2 regions of the Oceanobacter antarcticus genome follow, and region 1 is predicted to be linked to the other one. Evidence: riboswitches for the same ligand, from Rfam matches in the RefSeq annotation. Region 1 holds a riboswitch; the other holds the start of a gene.

Region 1 (8,486 bases):
CCGTCCGGTTGACTATCCTGCAGGTAGGCAAAAGGCTGGATTCGCTGTTCATGAAGGTAACGGCTCCGCCCGGCGTGGATCTGATAACCGGTCACCGGCACGCCACCAGTATTCTGCTCACTACCAGGCAAAGCCAATTCACCGCTGTCATTGGTCAGGAATTTATCCCGATACAGCCGGGTTTCGATGGGTAAATACCCCAGACCAACACGGCTCCCCGCAACGCCTTCGACGCCGTCCGGGTCATGAATACCCTGCCCCAGCAGTTGATAGCCAGCGCAAATCCCCATCACCTTGCCACCGTAACGCAGGTGGCGGGCAATATCGCTGGCCCAGCGGCTGTTACACAACATATCCAGTTCGGCACGTACATTCTTGCTGCCCGGCAGGATAATCAAGTCGGCATCGGTCAGTGGCTGACCTGGACCAACATAGCTGAAATCCACTTGGGGGTGTTGGCGCAGCATGTCGAAGTCGGTGTGGTTACTGATACGGGACAGCACCGGCACCTTGACCCGAAGCCGGACATCCCAGGTGTCGAGTTGCTGCTCAATCTCGATGGCATCCTCTGCTGCCGCACCCAGATTGGTTAAATAGGGCAACACACCCAATACCGGTTTGCCGGTACGCTGCTGCAACCAGTCAAGACCAGGCTGCAACAAGCCAAGATCACCGCGAAATTTATTGATCACAAAGCCCACCACCCGCTGTTGCTCGGAGGCCGACAAAAGTTCGAGTGTCCCCACCAGCTGGGCGAATACGCCACCCCGATCGATATCCGCCACAATAATCACCGGGCAATCCACCGCCTCGGCAAACCCCATATTGGCAATATCGCGGTCGCGCAAATTGATTTCCGCCGGGCTGCCCGCACCTTCAACCACAATCAGCTCATATTGCTGTTGCAAGCGTTGGTGGGAAGCCAGCACGGCAGTCATCGCGGTGGTTTTGTAATCATGGTAAGCCGCTGCTTCCATATCGGTGACGGCCTGGCCATGAATAATAACCTGGGCACCGGTATCCGAGTTGGGTTTGAGCAGCACCGGATTCATATCCACATGCGGCTGCAGACCAGCAGCTCTGGCCTGTAGCGCCTGAGCGCGACCAATTTCGCCACCATCCAGAGTCACCGCGCTGTTTAACGCCATATTTTGCGGCTTGAACGGCACCACCGCGATACCAAGATCACGAAAGCACCGGCACAATCCCGCCACCAGCAAACTTTTACCGGCATCCGAGGTAGTGCCCTGTACCATCAGGGTGCTGGGAGATTGCCAGTTATTCACCACCGTGTTGCCTTTCTGGCTGATCATTGTCAGCCGGTAACCAGCCAATACATTCCACCACCGCAGCGGCCTCCGGGTGGGCCGGAATACGGATGCGGGTACGGCTGCCGTAATGGATCGACAGCGAGGAATACCAACTGCCATCACGCCAGTCGACCGGGAGTAAATAACCGAGAATCAAACGAATAACGGCGCTATGACAAACCACCACGGTATGGCCGCCAGCGCTCTGCTTGAGCACCTGGTTCCAGCCACGAACCACCCGTTCATAGACCTGTTCAATTCGCTCTCCCCCAGGTGGTGGATTGCCTGCCGGAAACTGGCTAAAGGCTTCCAGTTCGCTCCAGCCGTCGGGGTTGTCCTCTGGCGTACCGAACAACACGTCAAACGGAATGCCATCCCAGTCGCCAAAATCGTATTCGCGTAATTCAGCAATAATCGCCAGCGTCAGCCCTTGCTGTTGCGACCAGTGCGTGGCGAAGGCCTGGCAGCGCTGCAGCGGCGAGCTGACGACACTGACCGGGGCCGAAATAGCAGCAAACGCACGTTCCAGCTGCTGCCAGCCAGCGTTACTAAGGGCAACATCGGTGCTGCCATACAGCGCTGGCTCACCCGCTACCGCTCCATGACGAACGAGATCAATGATCGTATCCCCTGTAGTCATGCCTTATACCTCTTTCACGGTCAGTGGTAGCCCGGCAACCACCAGGGTTACCCGGTCGGCAATGGCTGCCAAGGCCTGATTCAACCACCCGGCCTGATCGACAAACGCCCGGCTGACTCCGCCCGCAGGCACCACCCCAAATCCGATTTCATTAGCGATCAGCACAACATCCATACGGCATTGCTGTAGCGCCTGGGTCATTTGAGCGAACAGCGCCGGAAAATCCTGTTCAGGTAAGTGATAAAACTGGTTGTTGAGCCACAACGTCAGGCAATCCACCAGAATAACGCCAGTACCTGATTGCTGATTCAAATACTCTGCCAGTGCCAGAGGGACTTCAGCTAGCTGCCAGTCTTCCCCCCTTTCCTGCTGATGTCGTTCTATTCTGCTGGTCATTTCGTCATCGAAGGGCGTCGCCGTCGCCACAAAATATTGATCCACGCCTTGCTGTATCGCCAGAGCACTGGCCACCGCTAACCCGTAACGGGATTTGCCAGAGCGGGCACCACCGAGGATTAAATGAATCATGTCAGGTATCCATGTTGGGCCAGGGCGAGTAATACCGTATAGATCAACAGTTCCTGCAGCTGCTGGGCGGCACCGAGACAATCACCGGTGAAGCCGTGCAGGTGCTTTTGCATCCATTGTTTGAGCAGCTGGCGCATTACCACAACAGCAGCGATCACCGTCAGGGCCGACCAGAACGGCAACCACAACAGGCCTATTGTCCCGGTTATCAGCACCTGCGCCAACAAGACCGCATTCATCGGCTGTGCCAGCGGATCACTTTTACTGCTGCCGGGTGCCGAGACATAAGGCAGATCTTGTGCATGAGTAATTGCCAGCGCACGGGAGAAGGGATAACCAATAACCAGCGCCAGCAGCAATTCTCCCTGACCTGCGAGACTCACCAGCAGGACAAACTTGAACAGCAAGGCCAGTATCAAGGCGCTGCTGCCGTAGGTGCCAAGCCGACTGTCCTTGAGAATGGTGAGCTTGTGCTGCTGCTCCAGTCCGCCGTAAAAACCATCAAAACAGTCGGCCAGACCGTCTTCATGCAACGCCCCGGTCAACAGCAAACTGGTGATCAGCAGTACACAAACCGCAGGCAGCGTCCCCAGACCGGCCTCAGCCAGCAGGAACACAACCGTCAGCAACCCGGCCAGCAGCCAACCCACCAAGGGAAAATAGCCCAGCGCCTTGTGCATATTGTCCGTGCTGTATGGCAACTGACGGCTCATCGGCAAACGGGTCAAAAAACCCAGCGCCAACTGCAAGCGCTGCCCGTGTTGTCGCAGCAGCAAGGTCATCGCAGCCATTACACCTCCACCCCGGCGCTGGCGAAGGTCGCCATATCGTTATAAAACGCAGCCGCAGCCCGCAGTAATGGCAGCGCCAATGCGGCACCGGTGCCTTCTCCCAGGCGCAAACCAAGACTCAGTAAAGGACGTGCATTCAACGCCTGTAACGTCAAGCCATGTGCCGACTCAGCCGACTGATGACAAAACACCAGATAGTCCCGGCAGTTGGGTGCCATACGACAAGCCAGCAGTGCCGCCACCGACACAATAAAACCATCAACCAGAATCGTCACCCGCTGCTCTGCCGCCGCCAGCATCGCCCCCACCATCTGGACAATTTCAAACCCGCCAGCTTCCTGCATGGCAATGTCAGCAGTCACCTCCGGGTGCATGGATCGAATCCGCTGAACGGCCTGATGAATCAGTTCACGCTTGAGCTGCAGCTGGTCATCGTTGATTCCGGTTCCGCGCCCAACCACACGGTCTACCGCTATATTTTCCAGTAACGCCAGCACAGCCGAGGCGGAACTGGTATTACCGATGCCCATTTCGCCAAAGCCCAGTACATTTGATCCGGCGCTGATCTGGTCTCGGGCAACGTCAGCGCCATATCGCAGCGCTTGCTGACACTGCGCCGCTGTCATCGCCGCATGCTGGGAGAAATCATCGGTTCCGGCATTGACCCTGCGCGTCAACAACAACGGATGATCCGAACAGACCGGGCTGATCATGCCCGCATCAATCACCATCAGCGCCATTTCATTGGCCTGGCAAAAACAATTGATCGCCGCGCCACCGGCAAGGAAATTGCGAACCATCTGTTCGGTCACCGTTTGCGGAGCAATACTGATCGGATGACCAGCAATGCCATGGTCAGCTGCAAACACCAGCATGGTCGGCCGGACAATGCTAATACGGCCAGCAGCAACGCCATCAAGGGTCTGAGTCTGGATCTGTGCCAGCCTGGCCGCCAACCCTTCCAGTTCTCCCAACGACCCCAACGGTTTGGTTTTTTCATCAATCCGCTGTTGTATGTGTGTCAGCCAGGTATTCCCGACAGCTTGAATATCAAAATGAACAGCTTGCATAAACCGGGCTCCGCTCAGGCCAAACGCTGACGCATAACAATCAGAAAAAACACACTACCAATCGCCGAGGTGATAATACCGATGGGAATTTCCTGACTGGCAACCGCCGATCGGGCAATCACATCAACCCATACCAGAAAGGTACTGCCGAGTAACAAACACCCCAGAATCAGTGTTCGGTTCGTCACCCCCAGCCAACGCCGCACAATATGGGGAATCATCAGACCAACAAAACCGATACCACCGCAGTAGGCCACCACCGCTGCCGTCAGAGCGGCGCACATCACCAGTGCCAAGGCCCGCAACCGAACCGCATCAACCCCCAGCGTCCGGGCATTGTCATCGCCGAGCAGCATGGCATCGAAATGTCGTCCCAACAGCAATAAAACAGCACTACAAATCAGCACTACGGGAAAGAGCAGCAACAGATGACTGCTTTCCACTCTGGCAAGACTGCCCATCAGCCAGAACAAGACTTTATTGGCCGCAAACGGCTCGCCTACAAACAGAATAAAATGCGTCAGCGAACCCAGCATCAGTGAAATGGCAACGCCGCCCAATAACAACTGCTCGGAGCTGCGGGCAAACGAAGTGACTGCCAGTATCTGTACCAGCATCACCGCAAACAGTGCACCGCCAAACGCAGCAATCGGCAAAGCGGTTGCCGTCGGTAACCAACCCAGCAACCCCGCCAGCAGCGGATGCTGGGCCAGTGCCGAGCCCATCAGCACCGTGACCACACTGGCACCCAATCCGGCGCCCGCGACCACCCCAAACAAGTAAGGATCCGCCAGGCCATTACGTGTGACGTTCTGCAAGGATGCTCCGGCAATCGCCAGCCCGGCACCGACCAAAACCCCCGCAGCAACTCTTGGCAAACGCAAGTCGGTAAAAATCAACTGATCCAGTGGATCAACAGGCAAACCGACGAGGCAACGCCAAACAGTATCCAGTGACAAATTGGCAGAGCCAAAAAACAGCGCAGCCAGCGGTGATAACACCGCCACGGCCAGCAACCACCACCAACGCTGCCTCATCGCCGTTTATCCCGCGTTTGAACGGTTAAGGGCAAGGGTGAAAAATCTACCCGTAACGCCCGGTCGTCGTGGCGACGAACCGCACAAGGCAAGCGAAAAACACGCTCTAGACGCTCCGGCACCAACACACTGTCCGGCGTCCCGAAAGCCACCTGTTCGCCATTTTCCAACAGCAACAGCTGATCACAGTAGTGCGCGGACAAATTGAGGTCATGCAGACTCATGACCACCGTCAGCCCGGTATCACGTGCCAGCTGGCCCAGTAAGGCCAGCACATCGTGCTGGAAATACACATCGAGATGGTTAACAGGTTCATCCAGCACAATCAGTTCCGCCCGCTGCACCAGGGCACGGGCAATCAGACCACGTTGTTGCTCGCCGCCAGACAGGGTCGAAAATACACGGGTTGATTTTTCTGCCAGGCCAACACGCTCCAGCGCCTGATCGATCCGCTCGTCATCGGCTGCTGACTGCCGTCCCAACAAGGATTGGTGCGGCAACAACCCCATGCGTACCATTTGCCGCAGACTGAGGGCAAAGACCGCATCGTTCAGCTGGTTCACAACCGCGATACGCCGGGCACGCTGATTCAGGCTGTAATCGGACAATGGCCGATCTTGCCAGGCCAGCGTAGTCGCCGTTATCTGTCCAGTTAACTGACCCGACAACGCCAGCAGCAAACTGGTCTTGCCCGCACCGTTCGGGCCAAGCACACCGAGCACGGAACCGGCAGGCAGTGAAAAAGAGATACATTTCAGAATCGGTTGCTGATCAATCGTGAGCCTCAGCTCGTCAACCACCAGACCGGAACAGCCAACCATGGAAGCACCAGATAACAAGAGTTCATGCCCAGGATTACCATCCAACACCGTCGACTGTCGACAAACTGCATCAACAGGGAAAGGAGATGGCTCGTGTATTCCCGCACGAACAAAATTCAAGAGACAGAATCATTTATTGACCAGACATTACAGCGCGCCCACGCCGAATGTCGGCCAAACAATTCCCAGGCTGGTATCTGACTTTCCCCTGCCCGTTACGGCCAGAGAATTACAGTTGCGGGTACAGTCCCGGAGTTGCACCGGATTCCCAATTAAATCAGGCCGCCACGGCAGCCTGACACCTGTTTGATAGCGGTGGACTATATCAGCAAAGCAAATTCCATACGATGGCTAATCGCTACAGGACAATGCTTGCATAGCCGATGCCTTTCACAGCAGAAAATTCACTGATCTCCAAGGATATTTAAAAAATCAGACTCAACGCTCAATCTGTACAGAAAGCAACCAGCAAACACGTAATCCGGCAGAAAACAGCGCTATGCTTATTATCAGTAACGCTTATGAGGAAGTGGACACTCTGGGCCTCTCCAGGCGCATCCGTAGTGATTTGGACTGCCCCTACACAAGTTCAAATTGAGGGACTGGGAGCAACCGCAGTAGCAAGCGCAGACCCTGCGTCAAACAATCAGACATATACCGCCATGTTGAGGTGAAAGGCAGACCATCCAGACAGTTACTGCGAGAAATATCTATTGATAAGGTCATTAGTTGATTTCGACCTTAGTACACGCTATTTTTTGCTGCATTGTAGAGCAATCAAATAACCCGACTGTCGTTCTCTCCAAGCTTATAAGCACCAGCGCGTTTGACGGTGAAGGTTAATCGTCACGCTGGAGGGAATTCACGGAGGAATTCACATGCTTCTGATCTTCTTTCTCGCATTAATCTGGTTTTTCTGGATCAAGCGACCGAAAAAGAACGCCTACACCGCTGGCAGGGACAATACTGTCGCAACAATGACAGGCAGTCTGGTCATGCTCAGCCAGCGAATGATGAAAGATCATCTGATGATTGGTGCCGGAATCAGTCCCCGCTCAGCCAGTAGCCAGCGCGACGTCAGCGTCATGCTGTTTGAACAACGGCTGGCACGACTGATGGAAGATGAATCCAGTGACGTTATCCAGGAACTGCTGATCAATACGCTGTCTGTGTGGGAAACTCACCGTAAACATATTATGGCACGGCCGGATCACAATCTTATTGGTACGCTGATCCAGGAAAATGACCGCTTACTGGCGTTGTGTGATGATGTGGCTCGTAGCAAGGCAGACCAGCAAGGCCATCATGGCGCCAAAATGGTCTACCTTGCAGGCAGACAACGCATGCTGTCGCAACGCATTGCCAGAAATTGTATCGCCATTTACTGGGGCTATGACAACCAATGGATACATTCCGATCTGGATGCCTCCATTGCCTTGTTCGACCACACGCTTCGAGAGCTGATGCATTCGCGCTTTACCACGCCACAACTGGCGGTATCACTGGAATCGGCCGCGTCATTTTGGATGACCTCAAAAGCCACCTTTCGCCTGTTTCAGGAAAGTGCCAATAAACGTAAGGAAGTCCCGCATATCCACGAGATGACTGAAACCCTGCTGGCCAAGCTGGATAAGATCACCAGCCAGTACGAGGCCGTGCTCGTCGGAGAATTACCTCCAGATCAATCCTGATAATCCGTTAACAAGGATCTACTGCCGGAGCCGTAAGCGGCGCAGGACAGAGGCCAAACTCAGTCCTGCGTATTCGGCACTACGGTTTAACAACCCCCAGATTCAGATTATTATTCACTGTCCTTGGCAAGTTCTTCCGCTCTCAGTTCGCGCCGGAGAATTTTGCCAACATTGGTTTTCGGTAACTCGGTGCGAAACTCGACATGCTTCGGTACCTTGTAATTGGTCAGCCGCTCTTTGCACCAGTGTCGAATATCGGCATCCGTCAGCTCGGACTTCGCCACAATAAACACCTTCACTGCTTCAGAGCTTTTCAGATCGGGAATGCCAATGGCGGCGACTTCCATTACTTCAGGATGAGCCGCAATCACATCCTCAACCTCGTTTGGATAAACGTTAAAACCGGAGACGATAATCATGTCTTTCTTGCGGTCGACGATACGCATGTAGCCATCGTCCTGAATAACAGCAATGTCTCCGGTTCGCAGCCATTCACGGGCAGGCAAGCCATCCGCACCCGGCAGGAATGATTCATCGGTAGCTGCTTCACGCTTCCAGTAGCCTTTCATCACCTGCGGCCCCTTGACGCACAACTCCC
Region 2 (8,486 bases), on a different contig from region 1:
TTTGCCGGAGCCATTAATGGCTTGGATGCGTTTGAGTTGGCTGGCCACTGGTAGCGATAGTTGATGTTCCAGAGGCGGCGCTGGTCGCCGGGGACGCTGTTGTAGCGATCGAGATACAGATCGTCGGCCAGTTCTGCATGGAGGTCGACACTGTGATGCCGGGCTGCCATTGAGGACTGCCAGAGCAGTCCGGCGGTCAGCCGCAAGTGATAGATGCCGGGCAGGTATTTATGATCGAAGCCGACAATATCGCTGCGGGTCTGGCTATGGTAGTGGCTGCCTGCCAGCTGCAGCTGCCAGTAGCCTATGGTTGGTTCGAAACGGGCTGGTTCGACATTTGCTGGTGCGGAAGTGGTTGGTGCGGAAGTGGTCGGTGTGGCTGTATGGCTGGTGTCTCGGCCCAACTGACTCTGCAGTTGCCACTCCAGCCCGGTTATGCTGGCAGTAGTGGTATTTTCATAACGACCGGCACCGGTTGCCGGGTCGTATACAGGCACGATGGCGTTTTCCAGCTGGCGCTGAAACAGAGTCAAGCTGAACTGTTGTGAGCGCTGCTGCCAGCGTCCGTTCCAGCTGCCAGTCAACGTGGTGGTGCGGCTTTGTTCTGCTTGCAGCTCGTCGTTGCCTCGGGTCAGTCCGCGATTACCAAAACGTTCGTACAGACTGGGGATTCTTAACGCCTGCTTCCAGCTCAGTTGCAATTGGCCGCTGCTGTTATCGCCAATCCAGTATTGTTTGGCGCTGATCAGCCCGGATGGCCAGGATTGCTGCTGGTGGGAGCTGTCGCTGCTGTTATCAGCACTGTCGCTAGTCGAACGATCGACTGTTTTTAACCGGCTGTCTTGCTGGTGATGACTGCCGCTGAGGGTGACTTGACGGGTGCTGGCGCTGTTTTGCCATTGTGCCCGGCCACTCAGTTGCCTATGTCGCAACCAGGAGTACTGGTTGCAGTTGCTGCTGAGGGAATCGCAAGCGCTGGCTTCGCTGTCATTCAGGTAACGGCTTTGATAGTGCTGCTGGCTGATATTGATACTGCTGCCGAAATCCCAGGACTGCCATTGAACCTGACTGCCCAGCCTGGCTTCGCTGTGCTGGTAACGATAACGATTGTTACTGTCGACATAGCCAAACACGGCAGTGGGGTCGTAAAACCCCTGGCGGTCGAGTGAATGCCAGAGTTGCCAGTGTTGCCGAAAGCGTTGTCCCCAATTCCCCGACAATTGCATCCCCAGTTGCTTGCTGTCCAGGCGGGCACTGTTAATAGAAGAATTACGTGAATATTGAGGCAGTTGTTTGTGTTCGTCTTGCCAGTAAAGGCTGGCAAACAGATCTGGTTGTTGATACTTCAGCGTCAGTCGATCACGGCGATAAGCGGCGTTATTGAGCGCTTGTTGCTGTCCGGACGGTTGACGGGTGTCTTGCGGACTGGTCACCGGGTAGCGGTAGTTGTTATCGCTTTGCTGGTGGTCGAGTAACAGGTCGGCGGTGCGGTTGTTGGTGCGATGATTGCTGGTGCGATGATTGTTGGTGCGGTTTGATAATGACGAGAATAACAACGGCTGTTGCAGGCTCAGGGTGGCCGTGCCGTAGCTGCCTGCAGCGGCAAATATTTTGGTGGCGTTGGCTTGGTGGCTGCCGCTATGGCGAGTGATGATGTTAATCGTACCACCAATGGCTTCGTCGCCGATCAAACCGCTGTCGTCGGCATCGCTGCTGCTGGTGAGTATATCGACCCGTTGAATCGCAGCCAGTGGTACGGCATTCAGATCGTACTGACCGTACTGTCCATTGTTCACTGCGATACCGTCCACCAGCAAGCGGGTCTGCTTGGCGTCGGCCCCTTGCATCGATACCAGCACCGGATCTCCCAGGCCGCCCAGCGACTGGATTTGCAGACCGTTGATACGCCCCAAAAATTCACCGAGATTCTGATAGCCAGCCGCGAGTGCCTGTTGGTCATAGAGCTGGTAGCTGGCGTCGTCAGCGGGTTCTGTTTGGCCATAGACGACCAATTCGTCGTCTGCGGTAACGGTGTTTTCGGCGTATCCATGCAGGGAGAAAAACAGCAAAATCAGGGCCAGGCTCAACGGCCACGTCGTGATCCGCCACTGCCAGAGACGATGGCTGATGCCGCTGCGGACGACATAGTTACAGCGGACGGCATAGTTGCTGCGGACATAGTTGCAGGAAGGCAAAATCAATGTCATGGGAGTCCTGAATGCCGGGTCTAAATAAGACGGCAAGAGCAGGCAGGAGCAGACCGGGCAATAAACAACTCCGCTGAAAGCGGAAGACACCGTAGTGGTACAGCGGTTACGGATTTGCGCAAATCCCTCCCGCTGCCCTCCGCAACGTCGGTTGATTGGAACAGGCCGGTATCCGGGCTGACGACCTGAGCATCCTGTGCTCGTCAATAACGCCTTCCCACCCATGCAATCGGTATTGCGCGGCAGTGGCTGGTTTCCTGCTGTGGGCGGAAACCGGTTATTGAGTGGGTCGATCACCGTTGCGGGGGCAGCGCCGGTTTTTGCGTAAACGCATCACCGGTCTTCCCGTTTAACCCGAGGCTGAATGATTCAGCGGGCGGGCACCTGATTCTGAGCGCAGAGTAGCGGCGAGGGTCGCAGGCGTCAAGAAGAGAAACAACGGGCTCCCACGCTTCGTGTGGGAGCCGATCCGGGGGTTCCGCTCTGCGCCGTATTTTGACGTTGGAGCACAGGTGCACAGGCATGAGAGCTCAAGAAGAGAGCAATGGACGGGTTTTACAACGGCAGTTTGATCACAAAACAGGCACCATGGGGATCAGCGGGACGGTAATACATATCGCCCTGATGGTGAGTGGTGACAATAAAATAGGACACCGACAACCCGAGGCCAGTGCCAGTGCCGACTTCCTTGGTGGTGAAAAACGGTTCAAAAATGCGGCCGATCTGGTCGGCATCAACACCAGAGCCGTTGTCTTCGACAGAGATGCAGAGGAAATCGCCTTCACGCCAGGCATTCAAGCGGATGGTCGGTTGCCAGTTCGCTTCGGCAGTGGCTGGTTGCGCCAGCGACTGTTGCGCATTTTTGATCAGATTGACCAGTACCTGCTCAATTTCTCCAGGAATACAGGAGACATCCGGCAAGTGCTCCAGGGAGGCGGTTGATATATCAATATGATGTAGGCCAAGGTCGTTGCGGGCGACGGTCAGGGCATTATTAACCAGTTGGCTGACCGGCGTTTTTTCTTTGTGTTCATGGTTGCGGCGGGAGAAATTCAGCATGGTAGCGATAATCGCCGCCGCTCGTTCCCCGGCTTCACGCATGTGCTCCATCAGTTTGAAAACTTCCCGTTCTTCCAGGTACTCCTCCACCGCCCGGAGGTCGAGACTAAGCTTGGTGGCGGCCTCGTGGTTGGCTTTTAACCCGCTACCCAGACGGCGTTTGATATTTTGCAGGTTTTGCAGGATGGCAGCGAGCGGGTTGTTGATCTCATGGGCCATGCCCGCAGCCATACCTCCGACGGTGAGCATTTTTTCCGAGTGCACCATCATTTCTTCCAACTGCAGCCGCTGGCGAATGTCATCAATGCGCACAACAGCAACTGCAGCTTGTTGCTGATCCAGCGCGTACACCAGTGAGTCGGTGACCAATCCGGCTTCCAGGCTATCGAGTGACAACCGGCGCTGCAGGATTGGCGTATCCAGATCATCTCCCGAGGTCAGCCGCTGTCTGGCCCGTTTGAGCAGTGGTGCCAGTTCCGGGATCAGTTCATTTAATAAAAACCCGGCCAGTTCCTGACGACGCTTACCAAGCCAGATTTCGGCCTGGCGATTACACAATAACAAGCGGCCTTGCTGATCGAGGGCAAACAAGGCGGATGGCATGGCGTTGATAATGGCATCCATCAAGGCTTTGGTTTGTGCCAGCTGGCGCTCCATCGCGCTGCGAACGGTAATTTCATGTTCCAGGTCGCTGTTGATACGAGCGCTGTCACGCGCCAGTGTGGTGGCCCGATGGCGAGCACTTTCCGCCTGTTTATGGGCTCGTTCCAGGTCGGCATGGCGTCGATGCAGGTGCCAGTGGAGATCATTGAGGCTGTTGACCAAGGGTTGTAAATCCGGATCCTGACATTGGAACGGCGTGGTCGGGTCGTGATCGTGCTGTTGCGCAGTTTTGATTTGATCGCGCAGATCGGTGTAGGGCTGCTGTTGCCAACGTCGAATCAGCACGTACATGGCAAAAATCAATAGTGCGCTCAGAGCTGCGACAATCAGGCTGGTGCTGATGGTATCAGCCAAGTAATAGCCGGGTAAGAAGACACCATTGATGATACGAATCTCGAAATCGCCGTTAATGGTGCTTAGCCGTTGCTGATATACGCTGTTTTGGGGTGGCTCCGGGCTGATAGTGCGATCGACTGGTACTTGCATCACCAGCTGACTACTGTCTTGCGTCAGGCGAATGGAATCCACCTGATGATGGTGGGCAAAACTGTCGAGCAGTGCCTTGACGGCCATCAGGTCCAGTGGCTGTCGGTTAAGCTGAATGGTCAGGGTTTCGACCAGCAGTTGATTGATCTCCGGCACCAGATAGTTGCGTCCGATACGATCTGCGGTAGCGACATAGGCAATGGCGGCGAGAAAAAGGATCAAAATGACGGTGGTGATCAGCGCAGCCATGGTTTTCTGGCGCGTGAGCAGGTTAGAACTGTTTTCCGTGTTCTGTTCTGTCATTAACTTGATCCATAAGTGCGCGGGTCAGTGGAAGTTCAATACCTGACGTGTTGGCCTGGGTTAAAAGGTAGCCGGAAATATGACGTAACTCAGTAGCTTTGTTGGCCAATACATCTTGCAAGCTGGATGAACGATTCTGGGCGGTAGACAAGGCAATCTGAATGACGCGATCAAACAAATTTTCTTGCAGGGGCCAGCCTAGCTGCAAGAAAAACTGCTCGACTTCGGTTGCCAGAGCTTGCAGTTGCTGGCGGTACCGGATGTTGCTTGCCAGCTCGCCATTAAGACAACGGTAGTGTGCCGTGAGTGGGTTGATCACCGCATTAATAGCCAGCTTTTCCCGTTGGCGGGCCAATATATCCGTGACGACCTCGGTATGAGGTAAACGACAGGATGTCGGCAAAGTACATAGTCTGGCTGGATTCGAACGATGCTGGCCGACCCAAACATGACCCAAACCAGCATACATCACCCTGGTTTTGTCGAGGCGGTAGGCACCATCGGTCGAGGTTCCGCGCCATAGCTCACAGGGCAGTCCTTGCTTCTTGAGCCAATGGGCCAATTGCTCATGCTGACCCATGCCGTTTTGCAGCAATAAAATACGCTCAACCCGGTGCAACTGACTGGCGTAGGGCAACAGGGCTTCCAGAGTATCACCGGCCTTGGTCGTGACGACCAGCCAGTCAAGACGCTGGTGATTCCATTGCGGTAGCGATAGCGTTAATGCTTCCGGCCATTCCGGGTGCTGGTTCAGAATGGCGGGTCCATAGGTCAGCGAGCGCTTGTGCTTGTATTGGTGTTCGGTGTGTGCGTGCTGTAAGGCGGCAGCACAGCGACCAAGCACAAACACCGTGTGTTGACGCCAGTAGCTGGCCATCACGGTACCGATAGCGCCTAAACCCAGAAGACCGATTGATAATGACATGGCGTGATTATAGGCAGCTCAATAGCCGGACACCACACCTGCATCCGATTCGACGCAGTCTGAATTTTATGTAACCCGACGATTGCAGCGGTATGACAGACAAGAAGACAAACCAAAAGACAGATAAGAAGACAAACAAAGAATAGACAAAAAGACAGGCCAGATAGGCAGAGGGAGACAATGAGAGGAACGAGAGGAACGTTACTCCGCCGGCTTTTGCTTTTCAGTGCTGACAGAGGTATACAGTCCGGCTTTATCACAAGACAAATGCCGTCCTCTATTTGTTGACAGGAGAAACTCGATGCCATCGTTTGATGTCGTTTCCGAAGTGGATAAACACGAAGCCTTGAATGCCGTCGACCAGGCAAACCGCGAGCTGACCACACGTTTTGACTTTAAAGGTGTGGATGCAAGCTTCGAATTGAAAGACTTCGCCGTCACCATGACCGCCAATGAAGAATTCCAGATTGAGCAAATGAAGCCGATGCTGGAAAGCGCGCTGATCAAACGCAAAATCAAGGTCAGCTGTTTGGAATACGGCGATCTTGCCGGAGCCGGCAAACAGGTCAAGGTGATTGCGACCCTGCGTCAGGGTATCGACAAGGATTTGGCCCGCAAAATGGTCAAGATTGTCAAAGAAAGCAAACTAAAAGTTCAGGCGTCGATTCAGGGCGAAATGGTTCGGGTGCAAGGCAAGGCACGGGATGATTTGCAAACCGTGATGACGCTGTATCGCAACGACGACTCCATCACCATGCCGCTGGCGTTCAAGAACTTCAAAGACTGATGACCCACCGCAACGAAGCAGCTCATCCCTCCCGTGATTCCGATGCTGCTTCGACGTCTTTGCTCGGCTGGTGGCAGGATGCCTGGCGTATTTATACCCGCAAGCCCGTGCTGGCGATCGCCTTACTTGGCTTTGGGGCCGGGCTGCCGTTTTTATTGGTGTTTTCGACATTAACCGCCTGGTTACGAGATGCGGAAGTTGAACGTACCACCATCGGTTTTTTTGCCTGGATCGGGATGACTTACTCGATCAAGGTTTTCTGGGCGCCGGTGGTGGATCGATTAAGCATACCCCTGTTGGGGCGTTGGCTGGGGCAACGGCGTAGCTGGATTCTGGCCGGACAACTGGGCATCGCCATCGGCTTGCTGTGGATGGGCATGCTCGATCCGCATACCGACTTGTGGTGGATTACGGTATCGGCGTTGCTGGTGGCGTTTGCATCGTCAACCCAGGATGTGGCGCTGGATGCCTATCGGATTGAAGTGGTAGACGACGAGTATCAGGGAGCCATGTCGGCCAGCTATATCTTCGGATATCGGGTTGCACTGCTGTTTTCCGGCGCCGGTGCCTTGTACCTGGCGGACTGGTACAGCTGGAGCTGGTCTTATATCGGCATGGCATCGCTGATGCTGATTGGTCTTGCCGCTACCCTCTGGTCTGACGAACCAAAACACCTGAACGCCGAGCAGCGTGGCCGCGTGGATGCCGAACTGATTGACCGCTTGATCGGGCGGCCTATGTATCTGATGCAGCGCCCGGCATGGCAGCGCTGGTTACTGGGCGCTGTGATATGTCCGCTGCTGGAGTTTTTTCAGCGTAACGGCTGGTTTGCCTTGTTGATTCTGTGTTTTGTCGCGGTATTCCGCCTGAGCGACATCACCATGGGAGTGATGGCCAACCCGTTTTATCTGGATCTCGGCTACAGCAAGTCGGATATCGCCCGCATCGCCAAAATGTTTGGCTTTATCATGACGGTGGTGGGGTCGGGTGTGTGTGGCGTGCTAGTGGTCAAATGGGGCATGTATCGGCCTTTGTTACTGGGTGCTGTGTTGGTAGCGAGTACTAACTTGCTGTTTGCACTGATGGCCATGACCTGGGACGGCAGTCGTCCACCGTTGAGTTGGCTGGCACTGGTGATCAGCGCAGACAACCTGAGTGGTGGTATTGCCAGTACGGCCTTCATTGCTTACCTCTCCAGTCTCGCCAATAAGAGTTATACCGCCACCCAGTACGCCTTGTTTAGTTCGTTGATGACCTTGCCGGGCAAGTTTATCAGTGGTTTTTCCGGATGGGTGGTGGATGGCTGGGGCTACAGCGACTTCTTTGTGATTGCAGCCTTCCTCGGGCTTCCTGCCATTGTGCTGGTGCTGGTATTAATGAAACAGCAGCCGGAGAAACGTTCGGGCTGAGTCATACTTGCAGGCGGTTTTGCCGTTCTGTGTCTATAGTTAAGTGCAATCTGTCCAGAACTCACCGTCGTGGGTTCATTTACGATGGGATGTGTCTTAACGAATGTATTTGCTGTGTCTGTTCCGGAATTCATTCCCATATCATTGGCTGCTATTGAGTCGCCGTTTGCTGCTCGGTGGCATCCGGAGTGTGGGCATGGTCGGGGTATTGGCGATGTTTGCTGCTCCAGTATATCTGGTGGCCGATCGGGAAGACTGGGTACCCGATGCTTTGATTCAGCAAGCACGAAATGAATACGGTCGACGTGCCATGTATCGGATGGAGCGTTGGCGCGACATGATGCACGATGCGGCAGATCTCAAAGACGAAAAGGATATTCTTGAGGAGGTAAACGATTTTTTTAACAGCGAAATTCCTTTTCGCGATGACCTCAAGCACTGGCAACGAATCGACTATTGGGCAACGCCATATGAGTCGCTGGTCACCGATGGTGGTGATTGCGAGGATTACGTGATTGCCAAGTATTACAGTCTGCTACGGTTGGGAGTCAGTAGTAGCAAACTGCGTATCACCTATGTCAAGGCGCTGGACTACAACCAGGCCCATATGGTGCTGACCTATTTTTCCGCGCCGGGTGTTATTCCTG

What was found. A riboswitch is a leader RNA that binds a small molecule or an ion and turns the genes downstream of it on or off. The one in region 1 is predicted to bind cobalamin.
Region 2: it holds a riboswitch for cobalamin, as region 1 does, so the genes downstream of both, WG929_RS02975 (TonB-dependent receptor plug domain-containing protein) here and WG929_RS16590 (ABC transporter ATP-binding protein) in region 1, are expected to answer to the same signal.

Annotation. Positions count from the first base shown of each region.
Region 1 covers NZ_JBBKTX010000023.1:12,531-21,016, forward strand. The annotation lists gene WG929_RS16560 (cobyric acid synthase) at 1-1,313, opposite strand, end outside; gene WG929_RS16565 (histidine phosphatase family protein) at 1,279-1,950, opposite strand; gene cobU (bifunctional adenosylcobinamide kinase/adenosylcobinamide-phosphate guanylyltransferase) at 1,954-2,478, opposite strand; gene cobS (adenosylcobinamide-GDP ribazoletransferase) at 2,475-3,269, opposite strand; gene cobT (nicotinate-nucleotide--dimethylbenzimidazole phosphoribosyltransferase) at 3,269-4,339, opposite strand; gene WG929_RS16585 (FecCD family ABC transporter permease) at 4,354-5,376, opposite strand; gene WG929_RS16590 (ABC transporter ATP-binding protein) at 5,373-6,197, opposite strand; cobalamin riboswitch at 6,369-6,511, opposite strand; gene WG929_RS16595 (type IV pili methyl-accepting chemotaxis transducer N-terminal domain-containing protein) at 7,076-7,888, shown strand; gene WG929_RS16600 (AMP-binding protein) at 7,999-8,486, opposite strand, start outside.
Region 2 covers NZ_JBBKTX010000003.1:18,088-26,573, reverse strand. The annotation lists gene WG929_RS02975 (TonB-dependent receptor plug domain-containing protein) at 1-2,207, opposite strand, end outside; cobalamin riboswitch at 2,354-2,611, opposite strand; gene WG929_RS02970 (two-component system sensor histidine kinase NtrB) at 2,763-4,718, opposite strand; gene WG929_RS02965 (ketopantoate reductase family protein) at 4,687-5,643, opposite strand; gene WG929_RS02960 (YajQ family cyclic di-GMP-binding protein) at 5,945-6,430, shown strand; gene WG929_RS02955 (AmpG family muropeptide MFS transporter) at 6,430-7,839, shown strand; gene WG929_RS02950 (transglutaminase-like cysteine peptidase) at 8,036-8,486, shown strand, end outside.